One region of the Streptomyces sp. NPDC001927 genome, then DNA from elsewhere that is predicted to be linked to it. Evidence: riboswitches for the same ligand, from Rfam matches in the RefSeq annotation. Region 1 holds a riboswitch; the other holds the start of a gene.
The links. A riboswitch is a leader RNA that binds a small molecule or an ion and turns the genes downstream of it on or off. The one in region 1 is predicted to bind cyclic di-AMP.
Positions count from the first base shown of each region.

Region 1 (7,552 bases):
CTCGGGCGTGATCTCCACGAGCCGGGCGGCGAGCCGGACGGCCGGCTCATGGGTGAGCCCGCCGAACATGACATGGCTCATCCGGTCCAGCTGCCCCCGCGCCGCCTCGTTGAGCACCGGGTGGTTGTAGCCGTGGATCGCGGACCACCACGACGACATGCCGTCGATCAACTCGGCCTGCCCGTGCGCCGGTTCGGCGAGCCGGAGCCGTACCCCGGACGCGGACTCGACGACCAGCGGCTCCGCACGGCCCGGCATGGGGCCGTACGGATGCCACACGTGCGCCCGGTCCAGGGCCAGCAGCTCCTCGTTACGCATTCGGCGCGACGTCCGTTCCGGCGCCACGACGGCGTACGGCCACCAGGTCGGTCCGTGCGCCCGGCACCTCGGCGGGGGCCTCCGTGGCGACCGCCGCGTGGCCGCCGCACGGACCGCAGCCGCCGCCCGCCTCGGCGTGCGAGCCGCAGCCGCCACCGGCCGCCGCACCCGCACCCGCTTCCGCGTGTGAGCCGCAGCCCGCCGACGCCGCCGAGCCGCAGCCGCCGGCCGTCGCACCGGCCGTCACGCCCGCCGCGGCGAGCGCGTCCGCGCGGTGGGCGGGCAGCGTGGTCGTGCCCGCGCCCTCCACCTCGAAGCCCGCGTCCGCGATCATGTCCAGGTCCGTCTGGCCGGCCTGGCCCTCGCTCGTCAGGTAGTCACCGAGGAAGATCGAGTTCGCGATGTTCAGCGCGAGCGGCTGCATCGAGCGCAGGTGCACCTCGCGCCCGCCCGCGATCCGGACCTCGACGTCCGGGCAGACGAACCGGACCATCGCCAGGATCCGCAGACAGCGCTGCGGGGTGAGGTTCCACTCCTTCGCCAGCGGAGTGCCCTCGAACGGGATCAGGAAGTTGACCGGCACCGAGTCCGAGTCCAGCTCGCGCAGCGCGTAGACGACGTCGACCAGGTCCTCGTCGCTCTCGCCCATGCCCGCGATCAGCCCCGAGCAGGCCGACAGACCGGCGGCGTGCGCCTTCTGCACGGTGTCCACCCGGTCCGCGTAGGTGTGGGTGGTGGTGATCTCCCCGTACGTCCCCTCGGACGTGTTCAGGTTGTGGTTGTAGGCGTCGGCGCCCGCCTCGCGCAGTCGCTCCGCCTGGCCGTCCGAGAGCAGCCCCAGGCAGGCGCAGACCTCGACGCCCTCGTTCTGCTCCTTGATGGCCTCGATCGTCTTGCCGACCCGCTCGACGTCCCGGTCCGTCGGACCGCGGCCGCTCGCCACCAGGCAGACCCGCTTGGCCCCGCCCGCGACACCGGCGGCCGCGGCCTGCGAGGCCTCGTCCGGCTTCAGCCAGCTGTACTTGAGGATCCCGGCCGTCGAGCCGAGCCGCTGGGAACAGTACGAGCAGTCCTCGGGGCAGAGCCCCGACTTCAGATTGACGAGGTAGTTCAGCTTCACGCGCCGCCCGAACCACTGACGGCGCACCTTGCCCGCCGCGGCCACCACATCGAGCAGTTCGTCGTCGGAGGTCGCCAATACGGCGAGCGCTTCTTCACGGCTCGGCAGCTCGCGCCGCAGCCCCTTGTCCACCAGCGTGTTCAGCAGGTCCATAAGGGCTGATCCTTGCTTACGGCACACCTCGTGGCCAAGGAGGATCTGAACAAACGCGCCAGTTTGTCGTGTGTGGATGGCCACACCCTCTCCCCGGCCCCGGACGGTTAGGGTCTGTGCGCTGCCTACAAAAGGATCTGCCCCATGCACCGGGACGAGGACACCCGCCGGACCCCGTTCGACTGGACCGACACGGAGGCGCGCCGCCGTGCGGAGGCCGGGCTCGTCCGCACGCTGCGGCCCCGGTCCGCCGAGTCGGAGCCGCTCGATCTGGCGAGCAACGACTACCTCGGACTGACCCGCCGCCCGGAGGTGACCGAGGCCGCCGCCGAAGCGGCCCGCCGCTGGGGCGCGGGGTCCACCGGCTCGCGTCTGGTCACCGGTACGACCCAATTGCACGCGGCTCTCGAACGCGAACTCGCGGCGTTCTGCGGCTTCGAGGCGGCCCTCGTCTTCTCCTCCGGCTACACCGCCAACCTCGCCGCCCTCACCGCGCTGAGCGGCCGCGACGCGCTGATCGTCTCCGACGCGAGCAACCACGCCTCGATCGTGGACGGCTGCCGGCTCTCGCGCGCCGAGACGGCCGTGGTCCCGCACGCCGAGCCCGAGGCGGTACGCAAGACCCTCCAGGCCCACCCGGACCGCAGGTCGCTCGTGGTCTCCGACTCCGTCTTCTCGGTGGACGGCGACCGGGCCCCGCTCCCCGAACTGGCCGAGGCCTGCCGGGCCCACGGCGCCGGGCTGGTCGTGGACGACGCCCACGGCCTGGGCGTGCTCGGCGACGGCGGCCGCGGCGCCCTGCACGCCGCCGGGCTCGCGGGCGACCCGGACGTGGTCGCCACCCTCACGCTCTCCAAGTCGCTGGGCAGTCAGGGCGGAGCGGTCCTCGGCCCGGCCCGGGTCGTCGAGCACCTGGTCAACGCGGCCCGGACGTTCATCTTCGACACCGGACTCGCCCCGGCCGCCGTCGGCGCGGCCCTGAGCGGTCTGCGGCTGATCCAGGACGAACCCGGTCTCGCCGAGCGCGCCAGGACCGTCGCGACCACGCTGCACCGGATGCTCACCGCGGCCGGTCTGACCGCCGTACGCCCGGACGCGGCGGTGGTCTCCGTCCGCGCGCCCTCGCCGGAGGCGGCGCTGCGGTGGGCGGCCCACTGCCGTGAGCAGGGGCTCGCCGTCGGCTGCTTCCGGCCGCCGTCCGTCCCGGACGGCATCTCGCGGCTGCGGCTCACGGCCCGCGCGGATCTGACGGACGCGCAGATCGAGCAGGCCGTCGCCACGATCGTGCGGACCGCACCGCCCTCCCACTGATGGATCCCAAATACGGTCTCTCGTCGTAGAGTTCACCGCTTCGAGCGACAAATATGCACATATCTTGGTGGATCGCCGCCCGGGGCGGCACGATCGGTGGCAGTCTGACGCGAAGTGCAAACCGGGCCGGGCCCGGTGGGAAAGGGACAGCGTCGCCATGGCAGACCACCAGGAAGCAACCGTCACTCTGCCGAGCGATCCCGCCTCGGTGTCCGCCGCCCGGAGATATGTCGCCGACGTCCTCAGCGGCTGGGGGCTCGCGGGCGGCAGCGACACCGCCGACACGGTCCGGCTGATCGTCTCGGAGCTGGCCACCAACGCCGTCCAGCACACCTTCGGCCAGTCGCCCACCTTCACGGTCGACGTCCGCCTGGAGCGCGAGGAACAGCTCCACATCGGCGTCACCGACAGCCACCCCCGCTGGCCGAAGCGGCTCCCGGCGGCGGTGCAGCAGGACAACGGCCGCGGGATGGTCATCATCCGCATCCTGACGGCCGAGGCGGGCGGCCGCCTCTCGGTCACCCCGACCGACGAGGGCGGCAAGACGGTCTGGATCAACCTCCCCTGGACCGCGACTCCGGCCGCCGCGGCCTCTCCGAGCTGAGAAAAACCAGGTCGACGCAGCTCAGAGCGGTAGCCGATGATGCGTCCATGCCCCTGAGAGAGACCCTTGCCCGAGTCGACGCGGACCTGGCCGCCGGCCGCGTTCCCGTCGCGCGCCAGCGCTTGCGCGGTCTCGTCTCGTCCTTCCCGTACGACCTGACGCTCCGCCGGCGTCTGGCCGAGGTGTACCGGCTCTACGGCGACGCCGCCGAGGCCGGCCGCTGGATGTACCTCGAAGAGGACCGCAGCGCCGACGAGACCACCGCGTTCGAGGCGCGGTACGGGTCTCCCGGGTGGCGGATGAAGGCCCTCGCCTGGCGTGGCCCCGAAACCACGGCTGCGACCCCCTTCGCGACGGGGCAACTGGTCGCGGTGCGGACCGCCTGCGCCGAAGAGCTGGGGCACCCCGTCGACTGGGACGACCCCACCTCCTACGAGGACAGCCTGGAGGACCCGCACGAGGCGCCCTCCGAGCCGTGGTCGGTCCGCGACGTCCTGGCGGGCATCGGCTGCCTGGTGGGCACCCTCGCGGTCCTCGGAATCTGGGTGAGCGGAGTCGTCGCCCTCTTCGACTGACGCAGGCCACCGGGCCGGTGCGGGTCGGCCATGGGGCCTGTCCCTGGAAGGACGGACCCTAGGCCCGGGCGAAGCCGCCGCGCAGGAGTGCTCGTAGGGAGGCCGCTGCCGGGCCGGACTCCTCGCCTCGGTGGGCGACCGAGATCGTTCGGCGGAACGAGGTCGGCTCCAGGGCGCGTACCCCCAGGGGCGAAGCCGTCATCGACGCGACCATCTCCGGGACCACCGCCACCCCGAGGCCCGCGCTGACCAGGGCGCACACCAGGGCGTAGCCGGGTGTACGGCAGACCACCGACGGCGTCGCGCCCGCGCGGGCAAGGGCGCCCTCCACGCCCCGGCGCGGCGGGTGGTCCGGGGCGCTGCTGATCAGTGGCTGGCCCGCGAGCTCCGTGATCGGCAACCGGCCCGAACCCTCCGCCAGGACGTGGCCCGGCGCCGTGACCAGGACCAACTCCTCGACCAGCAGCGGCTCCAGCTCGACCCCCGGCGGTAGCGGCGCCGGTTCGGCCGGCTCGTACGTGTGGGTCAGCGCGAGATCCACCTCGCCCGCCGCCACGGCGTGGATCCCGCCCGGCGGTTCGTACTCGGCGACCGTCAGCTCCACGTCCGGGTGGGCCCGGCGGAACGCGCTGAGCACCGGCGGCAGCAGATGGATGCCCACGGTGGTGAAGGTGCCGACCCGCAGCCGCCCGCCCGACAGGCCGCTCAGCCGGGCCAGCTCATGGCGGGCCCGGTCCATCTCGTCCAGGACCCGGCGCGCCCGGGTGACGAGCAGTTCGCCCGCGGGAGTGAGCCGCGCGCCCCGATGGTGCCGTACGAGCAGCGCGGCCCCCGCCTCCCGCTCCAGCTTGGCGAGCTGCTGCGAGAGGGCGGGCGGGGTGTAGCCGAGCCGGGCGGCGGCCCGGGTGATCGAGCCGTCCTCGGCGACGGCCACAAGCGCCGCGAGCCGCACCAGATCCTGCATTAAGCATTCCTTTTGGCAGGCCCATAAAATCCTGTCTCCACACTAAAGGCTCTCGGCGGGCACGCTGGGGTCATGGACGGACAGCTGATCGCCTTCATCGGGGTCGCGGCGGGCATGGTGGCCATGCCGGGCGCGGACTTCACCGTCGTCGTGCGCAGCGCTCTCGCCTCGCGCCGGGCCGGGGTCGCCTGCGCGGTGGGCGTGGCGGGCGGGCTCCTGGTGCACACCGCCCTCGCGGTGGCCGGGCTCGCGGCCGTGCTGATCGCCGTACCCGTGCTGTACCGCGCGCTGCAGATCGCCGGCGGCGCGTACGTCCTCTACCTCGGCGTGCAGGCGTTGCGCGGTGCGCTGCGCGCGACGGCGGGCGAGACGCCGGCGGACGTGGCGGGGGAGCGGGCGGTCGGGCGGGCCTTCCGGCAGGGCTTCCTGACAAACGTCCTCAACCCCAAGGCGCCCGTGCTCTTCCTCAGCCTGCTGCCGCAGTTCGTGCCGGCCGGTGTGGCGGTGCTGCCGCGCACGCTGCTGCTCGCGTCGATCGTGGTGCTGCTGGCCCTGCTCTGGTTCCCGCTGGTGGCCCTCGGCGTGGACCGGCTCGGCCACCGGCTGCGGCGGCCCCGGACGGCACGGACCGTGCAGGGGGTGACGGGCGGCATGCTCGCCGCCCTCGGAGTGACGCTGCTGGTGTCCCCAGGGCACTGACCCCGGGGCGAGGGATGCGGCGGCGCCACCGCACCCCTTGGTCACACGTCGGAGCCGACCGGGCGTCAGCGCACCCGGCCGTAGTAGACCTTGGACGTCCAGATCTTGTCGAGCTTCACCCAGGAACCCTTCTTGGGCGAGTGCCAGATCTTTCCGCTACCCGCGTAGATCCCCACGTGGTACACCCTTCCACCGGAATGGAAGAAGACCAGGTCCCCCTTCTGCCTGCTGGACGCGGAGATGTGCCGGGTCTTGTTGTACTGCTGCTGCGCGGTACGGGGCAGCGACTTGCCCGCCTTCTTGTACGAGTAGAGCGTGAGCCCCGAGCAGTCGAACCGGGACGGTCCCGACGCTCCGTACTTGTAGGGCGATCCCTTCTTCGAAGCCGCGATGTTCAGCGCGTTGCCGGCGTACGACGTCGCGGCCTGGGCCTCCGATGCGGCTCCTGGCGCCAGCATCGTGCCGCCGAGGGCGGCGAGGGTGAGAGCCGAGACGGCTCCGGCCCGGGACAGCAGGGACGGGACATGAATCTGCGCAGTCATGCGCAACCCTTCGTCAGCCGCCTGTGAAGGATGACCTGTCGGGTTCGGGCTGGCGAAGTTGCCCGGCCGCGGCTGCGGCTTCACCCCGAGGAACGGCCCCACTGGCCGGCCGTCCCGTACTGCTCGGGTCCTCCACTCCTGCCGATCCACTCCTGTCGACCAGACATCCGGGACAGCGGCAGGACTCGGCGTCCGCCCGGACCGCCCCGCCGCGGTGGCGGGGGCTTGTCGTCGTGAGGGATCTTGACCCACAACCCGGGCGAAAACCGAGCCGAAACGGCGTTATGTGAGGCTCCTCACGACTGATCCATTCGGGTGGACAGGCATGTTTCGTGATCGTCGGAGGTTTGGCCGACGAGTCCCGGACCAGGGGTGGGGCGCCCTATTCCGCCAGATGTGTACACCTGTTGTGCAACTCACCCCGCACATATGTCGATTCGTCGACTACGCCGAACGGGGGAGCGATTCTGCGGCCGCGCTGCTCCGAGTGGACCTCGACACGACACGGGGGAATGTCAACTCGCCGGTGTCTCCGGGACGGTGACGCGGCCCGATCTACGCTCCCCGTCCAACACCCGGAGCGCACGGGCCAATGTCTCCGCGTGCACCTCGCTCTCGCCGCGCGTATGCATCGCCGTCAGCGCGTCCCGCAGGGCGTTGGCCCGCCCCACCAGCGCCTGAGCCGCGCGCAGCGCCCCATACGTATGCGAAGCCCTGGATGGATTGATGCGGCCCAGCAGGTCGACGACTTCGAGATAGGCGTCGATGAACTCGCCCTCGGCGCGCGTCAGAGCGGGCAGCGGCGGCAGCTCGGGAACCATCGCGGGCTCACCTTCCCCCGGCGCCGCCCGACGCCCCGCGGTTCTGAACGACGTGGTCCACCACGCCGTAGGCGGTCGCGCCCGGCGCGTCGAGGACGGTCGTCCGGTCGATGTCGGCGTCGATCCGCTCGAGGTCCTGGCCGGTGTGGGTGACCAGCATCCCGGCCATCATCGCGCGCATCCGGATCAACTCCCGTGCCTGGATGTCGAGATCGCTCGGCTGCCCCTGCAACGGCTCGTCCGTCGCGGGCTGCTGGAGCACCACCCGGGCGCCGGGCAGCGCGAGCCGCTTGCCGGGCGCGCCGGCCGCGAGCAGCACGGCGGCGGTCGAGACGGCCTGCCCGAGACACGTGGTCTCCACGTCGCAGGTGACGACCTGCATCGTGTCGTAGATCGCGGACATGGCGTTCATCGAGCCGCCGGGGGAGTTGATGTACAGCGAGAT
Region 1 covers NZ_JBSFEN010000003.1:503,343-510,894, reverse strand. Annotated here, with positions in the region: gene ACWCO8_RS09735 (adenosylmethionine--8-amino-7-oxononanoate transaminase) at 1-318, opposite strand, end outside; gene bioB (biotin synthase BioB) at 311-1,591, opposite strand; gene ACWCO8_RS09725 (8-amino-7-oxononanoate synthase) at 1,736-2,902, shown strand; gene ACWCO8_RS09720 (ATP-binding protein) at 3,060-3,506, shown strand; gene ACWCO8_RS09715 (DUF6584 family protein) at 3,554-4,081, shown strand; gene ACWCO8_RS09710 (LysR family transcriptional regulator) at 4,140-5,045, opposite strand; gene ACWCO8_RS09705 (LysE family translocator) at 5,118-5,744, shown strand; gene ACWCO8_RS09700 (C40 family peptidase) at 5,810-6,286, opposite strand; cyclic di-AMP (ydaO/yuaA leader) riboswitch at 6,290-6,407, opposite strand; gene ACWCO8_RS09695 (hypothetical protein) at 6,802-7,107, opposite strand; gene ACWCO8_RS09690 (ATP-dependent Clp protease proteolytic subunit) at 7,115-7,552, opposite strand, start outside.

Region 2 (7,552 bases), on a different contig from region 1:
ACGCGGCGGCCGGCTGGCTCTCACCGGCCGAGCCGCTCGCGCTCTCCTCGATGCGCGCCCGCTCGGTCGCCCGCGACTTCGCCCGCCGTACGTACGGCGCGGCCGCCGCCACGGCCGTCGGCGAGTACGAGGCGTTCGCGACGACCCTCGCCTTCCTGCGCCACCGCGCCCAGCGGGGCGCGCAGGTCCCCGACTTCACGGCGCGCGAGCAGGAGCTGCTCCACCACCTCTGGCAGCGCAAGCCGGTCGCCTCGCCCGCGCTCACGTACGCGGCGCGGGCGACGGGCCGGGTGTGGGCGCCGCCGCAGTACCTCGACTACGGCGGCTACAACCCGTACCAGAGCTAGGGGCTCCGGTCCTCAGACGGCGTCCGGCTCCGAGGCCTCCGTCAGGAGCGTGAGCTCCGCATCGGTCAGGCGGAGGTCGGCCACCGCCACCAGGGCCGGGAGCTGTTCGACCGTGCGGGCCGAGGCGATCGGGGCGACGACGGTCGGGCGGGAGGCGAGCCAGGCCAGGGCGACGGTGGCGACCTCCGCGCCGTGCGCCTCGGCCACGGTGTCGAGCGCGGCGAGGATCCGCCGGCCCCGCTCGGTCTTCGCGTGCTCGGCGGCGCCCTCGGCGCGGACGCTCTCGACGGTCTTCCCGGCGCGGTACTTGCCCGTGAGGAAGCCGGACGCCAGCGCGAAGTACGGGACGGCGGCGAGCCCGGCGCGCTCGGTGGTGGCCAGGAGTTCGCCCTCGTACGTGTCGCGCGAGAGCAGGTTGTAGTGCGGCTGCAGGGCGACGTAACGGGCGAGGCCCTCGGTCTCGGCGAAGTCGAGGGAGGCCTGGAGCCGGTCGGGCGCGATGTTGGAGGCGGCGACGGCCCGCACCTTGCCCTCCTTCACCAGCTGGTCGAGGGCGGTGACGATCTCCTCGACCGGGACGGTCGGGTCGTCGAAGTGCGAGTAGTACAGGTCGATGTAGTCGGTCCCGAGCCGGCGGAGCGACTCCTCCACCGCGCCCTTGATCGTGGTCGCGGCGAGGCCCTTGTACCGGGGGTGCGCGCCGACCTTCGTGGCGATGACGACCTCGGAGCGATTGCCGCGCGAGGCCAGCCACTTGCCGATGACCGTCTCGGACTCGCCGCCCTGATTGCCCTCGGCCCAGGCGGAGTACATGTCCGCGGTGTCGACGAAGTTGCCGCCGGCGGCGGTGTAGGCGTCGAGGACCGCGAAGGACTGCTCCTCGCTGGAGGACCAGCCGAAGACGTTGCCGCCGAGCGCGAGGGGGAAGACGTTCAGTTCGGAAGTGCCCAGTGGGCGCAGTGAGGTCATGGGACGGTACAACGACCGCACCGGGTACGGGTATTCCGGCAGCCCTGACGTGGGGGGGGTTACGCCAGGGCTGCCGGAGTCGTGAGGGCTCGGGAGGTCCTCGGACCGCGAGGCCGTTGGGCCGCCGGGTCCTTGGACCGCGAGGCCGTCGGGCCGCGAGGCCCTTGGACCGGGAAGCCCTTAGACCGAGAGGCCCTTGTTGCCCAGCCAGGCCGCCGGGTCGATGCCCGAGCCGCCCGCGGTGTGGACCTCCAGGTGGAGGTGCGGGCCGGTCACGTTGCCGGTCGCGCCCACGCGCCCGATCGTGTCGCCGGTGCCCACGGTCTGGCCGACGCTCGCGGTCATCGAGGACAGGTGCGCGTACCAGATCTCCGTACCGTCCTCGAGTTCGAGGACGATCCGGTAGCCGTACGAGCCGGACCAGCCGGCCGACTTGATGGTGCCGCCGTGCACGGCCTTGACCGGCGTGCCGGTCGGCGCCGCGAAGTCGAGGCCCGTGTGCTGGCCGGAGGACCACATGGAGCCGGACTGGCCGTACGTGGAGGTGATCGTGTACGAGGAAGTCGGCAGCGAGTAGCTCGCGGCGAGCTTCGCGAGGCGCTCCGCCTCGGCCTTCGCCGCAGCCTCCTCCTCGGCCTTCTTCTTCGCCGCGGCCGCTTCCTTCTCGGCCTGGTCCGCCTTGGCGGCGGCCTCGAGGGCGGCCTTCTCGGCGGCGGCCTTCTCCGCAGCGGCCTTCTCGGCGGCGTCGGCGGAGGCCTGCTGCTGCTCGGCCTGCTGCAGGATGCGGGCGCGCAGCGCCTCACCGGCATCGGCGGTCGAGGCGGAGGCGGACTGGCCGCTTCCGGCCTTCTCGACGCCGTCGGCCGGCAGGGCGAGAGTGGCCGTGAGCGGCTGCGGGTTGGTCGTACCGGAGTCCGAACCGCCGTCGGAGATGAACTCGCCGACACCGGGCAGCTCGGAGGCGTCCGGCAGGTTGAGGTCGGGCAGCGATATCGAGACCGGGGGCTTCTCCTTGGCGGTCGCCATGCCGCCCGCGCCGACGGCCGCGATGACACCGACGCCGAGGACGGTGGAGGAGCGGGCGAAGCCGGAGCGCTGCTTCACGACGCGGTGGCGGCCGCCCGAACGGGCCTGCTGGCGCAGGGAGTCCTCGGTCGGGTTCCACTCCCCCAGCGTCGTCGCGTTGTCGTCCGTCCCGGCGGCGCCACGGGCGCCGAACGCGTTGAACCCATCGGAAAGACCGTCGGGGGCAGGGCTGTTGGACGCCACGGAGGCGTGCTCCTTTCCTTCCTTCTCGCCTACCGGGTTAGCTGACGGGTTCGGAGCAGGAAGGTCTCCTACGGGCGGTTCCGCACGGATGCGGAGGTGCCCGATTCACCCCAAGTAGTGGTTCCCCGGTTCCCTTTCAGGATTCGGCGCACGCGCACGGTGCCGTCTCTTGCGACGGCTGGGACGACCGCGCTGCGTTATCGAACGTTAATAGACACGAGGGCCGGATTCCAAGCCGTTCCGGTTGATCATTCACGAGATTGAGCTGGTACAGCCCGATTTGATCCCGCTTCAGTACGGAGTCTTACCGCCACCCCAGAACTGATGGTTCGTCAATTGTTATCGGAGCGGTACGCCTCCACTACACAAGGTCACCACATGCGGAACGACGTGCTTCACGGCACGACGGGCATCGTCCGGCGCCGCTCCGGCTGCCCCGCTCCCGGCCGGCTCACGGCGAGCAGCGCCATGTCGTCGGTGGAGCCCCCGCCCGTGTACCGGCGGACGTCGTCGACGAGCGCGTCGAGCATCTCCTCCGGCCCCGGGAAGATCCGCCCGGCGAGCCGCTCGGCCGGTTCGTAGAAGGCCCCGGAGGCGTCGCGCGCCTCGGAGAGCCCGTCGGTGTAGAGGAGCAGCGTGGCGCCCGGCGGGTACGGGGCCTCGTCGGCCCGGTCCGGCCAGGCGGCCAGCTCGCCCATGCCGAGCGGCAGCGCGGGCTCGGTCGGCTCCAGGTGGGTCAGGCCCCCGTCCGCGTACAGCAAGAGAGGCTCGGGGTGGCCCCGGTTCACGACCCGTACCCGCCCGCCCCCGCGCGGGATCTCCGCCAGGACGGCCGTGGTGAACCCCTCGAAGGCGTCGAGCCCGGAGCGGCGGGTGCCCTCGCGGGCCAGCGCTCGTTCGAGGCGCTGGGCGACCCCCTCCAGCGAGGCCTCCTGCTCGGCCGCCTCCCGGAAGGCGCCGATCACGACAGCGACCGCCTCGACCGCGTCGAGCCCCTTGCCGCGCACGTCCCCGACCACGAGCCGTACCCCGAACGGCGTGTCCTGGACGGCGAACAGGTCCCCGCCGATGAACGCGTCCGCCTGCGCGGCCTCGTACCGGGCCGCGACCTGGAGCCCGCCGATCCGCTCGGCGGGCGTCGGCAGCACGGCCTTCTGCGCGGTCTCCGCGATCACCCGCGCCGAGGCGAGCCGCTCGCCGCTGCGCCGCACGACCCGGTTGATCAGCAGGGCGAGGGCGGAGACGGTGACGACGGTCAGCGTCTCGGTGAGGGCGGGGATGTCGTCGGCGGTGCCGTTGTAGACGTGCAGGCCGATGCCGGCGAGGACGGCGGCGATGCCGGTGAGCAGCGTCGTCAGCATGGAGAAGAACGGGGCGGCGATGAGCGGCGCGGCGGAGAACATCGGGGAGGCGGTGTACGCGGCGGGGGTGGCCAGGTCGAAGACGATCCCGCCGAGGATCACCAGCGGCGGCAGGGCCCGGATGAAGCGCCGGGCCCGCTCGGCCCGCCGGCGCGGGGCGCGCGGGGAGAGGCCGTTGCGCGAGCCGTACATCGGTCCGTTCGCCCGGCCGGACGCCTGCCCTTGAGTCCGTCCGTTCGCCCGTCCCCGAGCCCTTCCGTGCCCCCGTCCCCGAGCCCGTCCGTTCGCCCCGCCGTTCGCCGCGCCGTTCGCCCGCCCGTTCCCCGGTCCCTGATCGCGCTGCCCGTTCACCTGCCGTTCAGCCCGCCCCTGCCCCCGGTCCGGCCCTCGTTCCTGCCCCTGCCCCTGGCCCTGCCCCACCTGTGCTCTCCTGCCCGGTCCGTACACGGCGCGGCGACGGACGGTACCGCGCCCTCCCCAGGGTGGCGGGAGCCGCGCCGCTCTGCGACCCCCGCTCGGCCATGTGGGGGACGCGAGGTCACGGACCGCACAGCAGGCGCTACAGATTCCGCTCCGCGTAGACCTTCATCGCGTCCCGTACGAGAACGGCGGTGCCCTCGCCGTGCTGGTCGTAGTTGACGGTGAAGCGCGGGTCGTCCACGTACATCTGGCCGAGGCCGGTCACGTACTCCTTCGTCGGAGTCGTCGTGATCGACAGCCACTCGACGTGGCGCCGCGCGATCGCCTGGACCTCGTCGCTGTCGGCCGCCAGGCCACGCCGCGCCGCCGCGCCGAAATCGCGGGCGATCCCGGCCTGCCGGTCCATGAACTCCTGCTTCTCCTCGGCGCTGAGCGAGCGCCACCAGCGGTCGCCCTTCTCGTACGCGTCACGGCCCCAGCGCCGGCTGACCTCCTCCTCGTACCGCGTGTGATCGAAGCCGTCGAACACTTCCTCGGCCATGAGCTCTTCCCCTTTCTCGGTCTTGTGGAGAGTGGTCCGCACGGCCGCGATCTGCCGACCGATCCGCTCCCGCTCCTGTTCCAGCAGGAGGAGATGGGTACGCAGCGCGGCGGACGTGTCCCGCTCGCCTTCGAGGACCTCGGCGATGGCGGGCAGCGAGAGCCCCAGCTCGCGCAGGAGCAGCACGCGCTGCAGCCGCACGAGCGCCGCCTGGTCGTAGTACCGGTAACCGTTGGCGCCGATCCGGCTGGGTTCCAGCAGCCCGAGCTCTCCGTAGTGCCGGAGGGTGCGGCTGGTGGTGCCCGCCTTCTTGGCGATCTCTTGGATCGACCACTCCATACCGAGAACGCTAAATCTTGACGTTACGTAAAGGTCAAGTCGGACAGAAGGCGGAGGCGGAGGGCGGACGGCGGAAGCGGGAAGCGGGAAGCGGGAAGCGGGAAGCGAGTCGGACACGACGAAGGCCCGGATCCAGTGACTGGATCCGGGCCTTCGTTGCTACTGAGTAGCGGGGACAGGATTTGAACCTGCGACCTCTGGGTTATGAGCCCAGCGAGCTACCGAGCTGCTCCACCCCGCGTCGGTGAATATGACCTTACGGCATGGTGAGCCGATCCCCTAATCCGTTTCCCGGCCGCCCTCTCAGCAGCCGCAGTCCTCGGCGTCGACCGGGGCGGTGAGTGGGTCCGCGTCCTTCTTCTCGGGGCCTTCCCACGTCTCGTACGGGAAGCCCTCCCGGACCCAGTACTCGAAGCCGCCGAGCATCTCCTTCACCTGGTATCCCAGCTGGGCGAGGGCGAGCGCGGCGCGGGTGGCGCCGTTGCAGCCGGGGCCCCAGCAGTACGTGACCACGGGGACGGACTTGTCGAGCAGCTGCTCGGCCTGCTCGGCGATGAGCGCGGTCGGCAGGTGGATCGCGCCGGGGACGTGGCCCTGGTCCCAGGACGCGGTCGAGCGGGAGTCGAGGACCACGAAGCCGAGGTCGCCGCCGGCGGCGACGGCGCTCGCGACGTCGGAGACGTCGGCGTGGAAGGCGAGGCTGGCGGAGAAGTACGCGGCCGCGGCCTGGGGAGAGGCGGGCGGGGTACGAAGTACGGCGTTGACCTGCGCGGTTGTCGTCATGCATGAAAATCTACGGTCGAAGATCACGGCGCTGAAGTGGCAAATCCCGGCGGTCCGACCGCTCCGCCGGGGAAATCCGGGCGTGGGGCGGGGGACGACAGGGGATCTCACGCAGCGGATGTTTCGGGGCCGCTTTGGGGCTCCCTCAGGTCCTCTTCGGGGGCTTGTCGAGGTCTCTTCGGGGCTTCCTCAGGTCCTCTTCGGGGTCTCGTCGGGGTCTCTTCAGGGCTTCTTCAGGGTCGCGAGCTGTCACATCACGGGGACGCCGACCGTCATACATATAGAGGGCACGCGGCGATTCCAACCAGTACGGACGAACGAGGGAGACGCACCGATGGACGACGACAAAGACCTCCTGGCCGCGCGCTTCGATGCCGACCGCACCCACCTCAAGGCGGTCGCCTACCGGATGCTCGGCTCGCTGAGCGAGGCCGAGGACGCCGTCCAGGAGGCGTGGTTCAAGCTCAGCCGCTCCGACATCAGCGACGTACGGAACCTCAGCGGCTGGCTCACCACCGTCGTCGGCCGGGTCTGCCTGGACATGCTGCGCTCGCGCGCCTCGCGCCGCGAGGACCCGCTGGAGTACTACGTGCCCGATCCGCTCGTGCGCGGCGCGGACGGCGGCGCGATCGACCCCGAGGAGGAGGCGCTGCTCACCGACTCCGTCGGCCTGGCGCTGCTCGTGGTCCTGGACACGCTGGGCCCGGCCGAGCGGCTCGCCTTCGTCCTGCACGACATGTTCGCGGTGTCCTTCGACGAGATAGCCCCGATCGTGGACCGCACCCCGGCCGCGACGCGCCAGCTCGCCAGCCGGGCGCGCCGTCGGGTCCAGGGCGCGGCGCCCGGCCCGGCGCCGGACATCACGCGCCAGCGCGAGGTGGTCGACGCGTTCATGGCGGCCTCGCAGGGCGGCGACTTCGAGGGCCTGCTCGCGGTCCTTGACCCGGACGTGCTGCTGCGCGCGGACGGCGGCAAGGCGCTCGCGGGGCTCTCGAAGCTGGTGCGCGGTGCCGAGGCGGTCGTCAACCAGGCGCTCACCTTCGCGCGCTTCCGCCGCGAGTACCGGGAGGTGCTGGTCAACGGCGCGCCGGGCGTCGTCTCGTACGTGGACGGGCGGGCGTTCGGGCTCATGGCCTTCACGATCGTCGGCGACCACATCACGCAGATCGACATCATCGCGGACCCGGAGCGGCTGGAGGCGCTTGGCATCTGAGATCCGTCTGCCCGGCTCAGCCTCCGAGACCGAGGGCGGCGAGCGCGGCCGTACCGGCCACGGCGTGGTCGCCGCCCGCGAGGAGGAGGGTGCGGGCCGACTGGTAGCGGCAGCCGGCCGTCTCGAACGCCACGGCGGCGGCGAGCTGCCGGGGTACGTCGCCGTCGAGCAGCGCCTCGGTCCGGTCGACGTGGGCGGAGGCGACCGGGTTCCCCGCGACGGTCGTACGGGCGGCGGTCACCCGGGCGCGGGCGTCCGGGTGACCGGAGAGCGCGGAGGCCTCGGCGCGGAGCGTCACGTACCAGTGCAG
Region 2 covers NZ_JBSFEN010000004.1:673,474-681,025, reverse strand. Annotated here, with positions in the region: gene ACWCO8_RS13765 (PrsW family intramembrane metalloprotease) at 1-347, shown strand, start outside; gene ACWCO8_RS13760 (aldo/keto reductase) at 360-1,316, opposite strand; gene ACWCO8_RS13755 (M23 family metallopeptidase) at 1,497-2,585, opposite strand; cyclic di-AMP (ydaO/yuaA leader) riboswitch at 2,597-2,744, opposite strand; gene ACWCO8_RS13750 (PP2C family protein-serine/threonine phosphatase) at 2,981-4,138, opposite strand; gene ACWCO8_RS13745 (MerR family transcriptional regulator) at 4,506-5,246, opposite strand; tRNA gene ACWCO8_RS13740 (tRNA-Met) at 5,414-5,487, opposite strand; gene ACWCO8_RS13735 (rhodanese-like domain-containing protein) at 5,550-6,029, opposite strand; gene sigJ (RNA polymerase sigma factor SigJ) at 6,364-7,242, shown strand; gene ACWCO8_RS13725 (ATP-binding protein) at 7,259-7,552, opposite strand, start outside.
Region 2: linked by a shared signal. The riboswitch ahead of ACWCO8_RS13755 (M23 family metallopeptidase) and the one ahead of ACWCO8_RS09700 (C40 family peptidase) in region 1 are both predicted to bind cyclic di-AMP.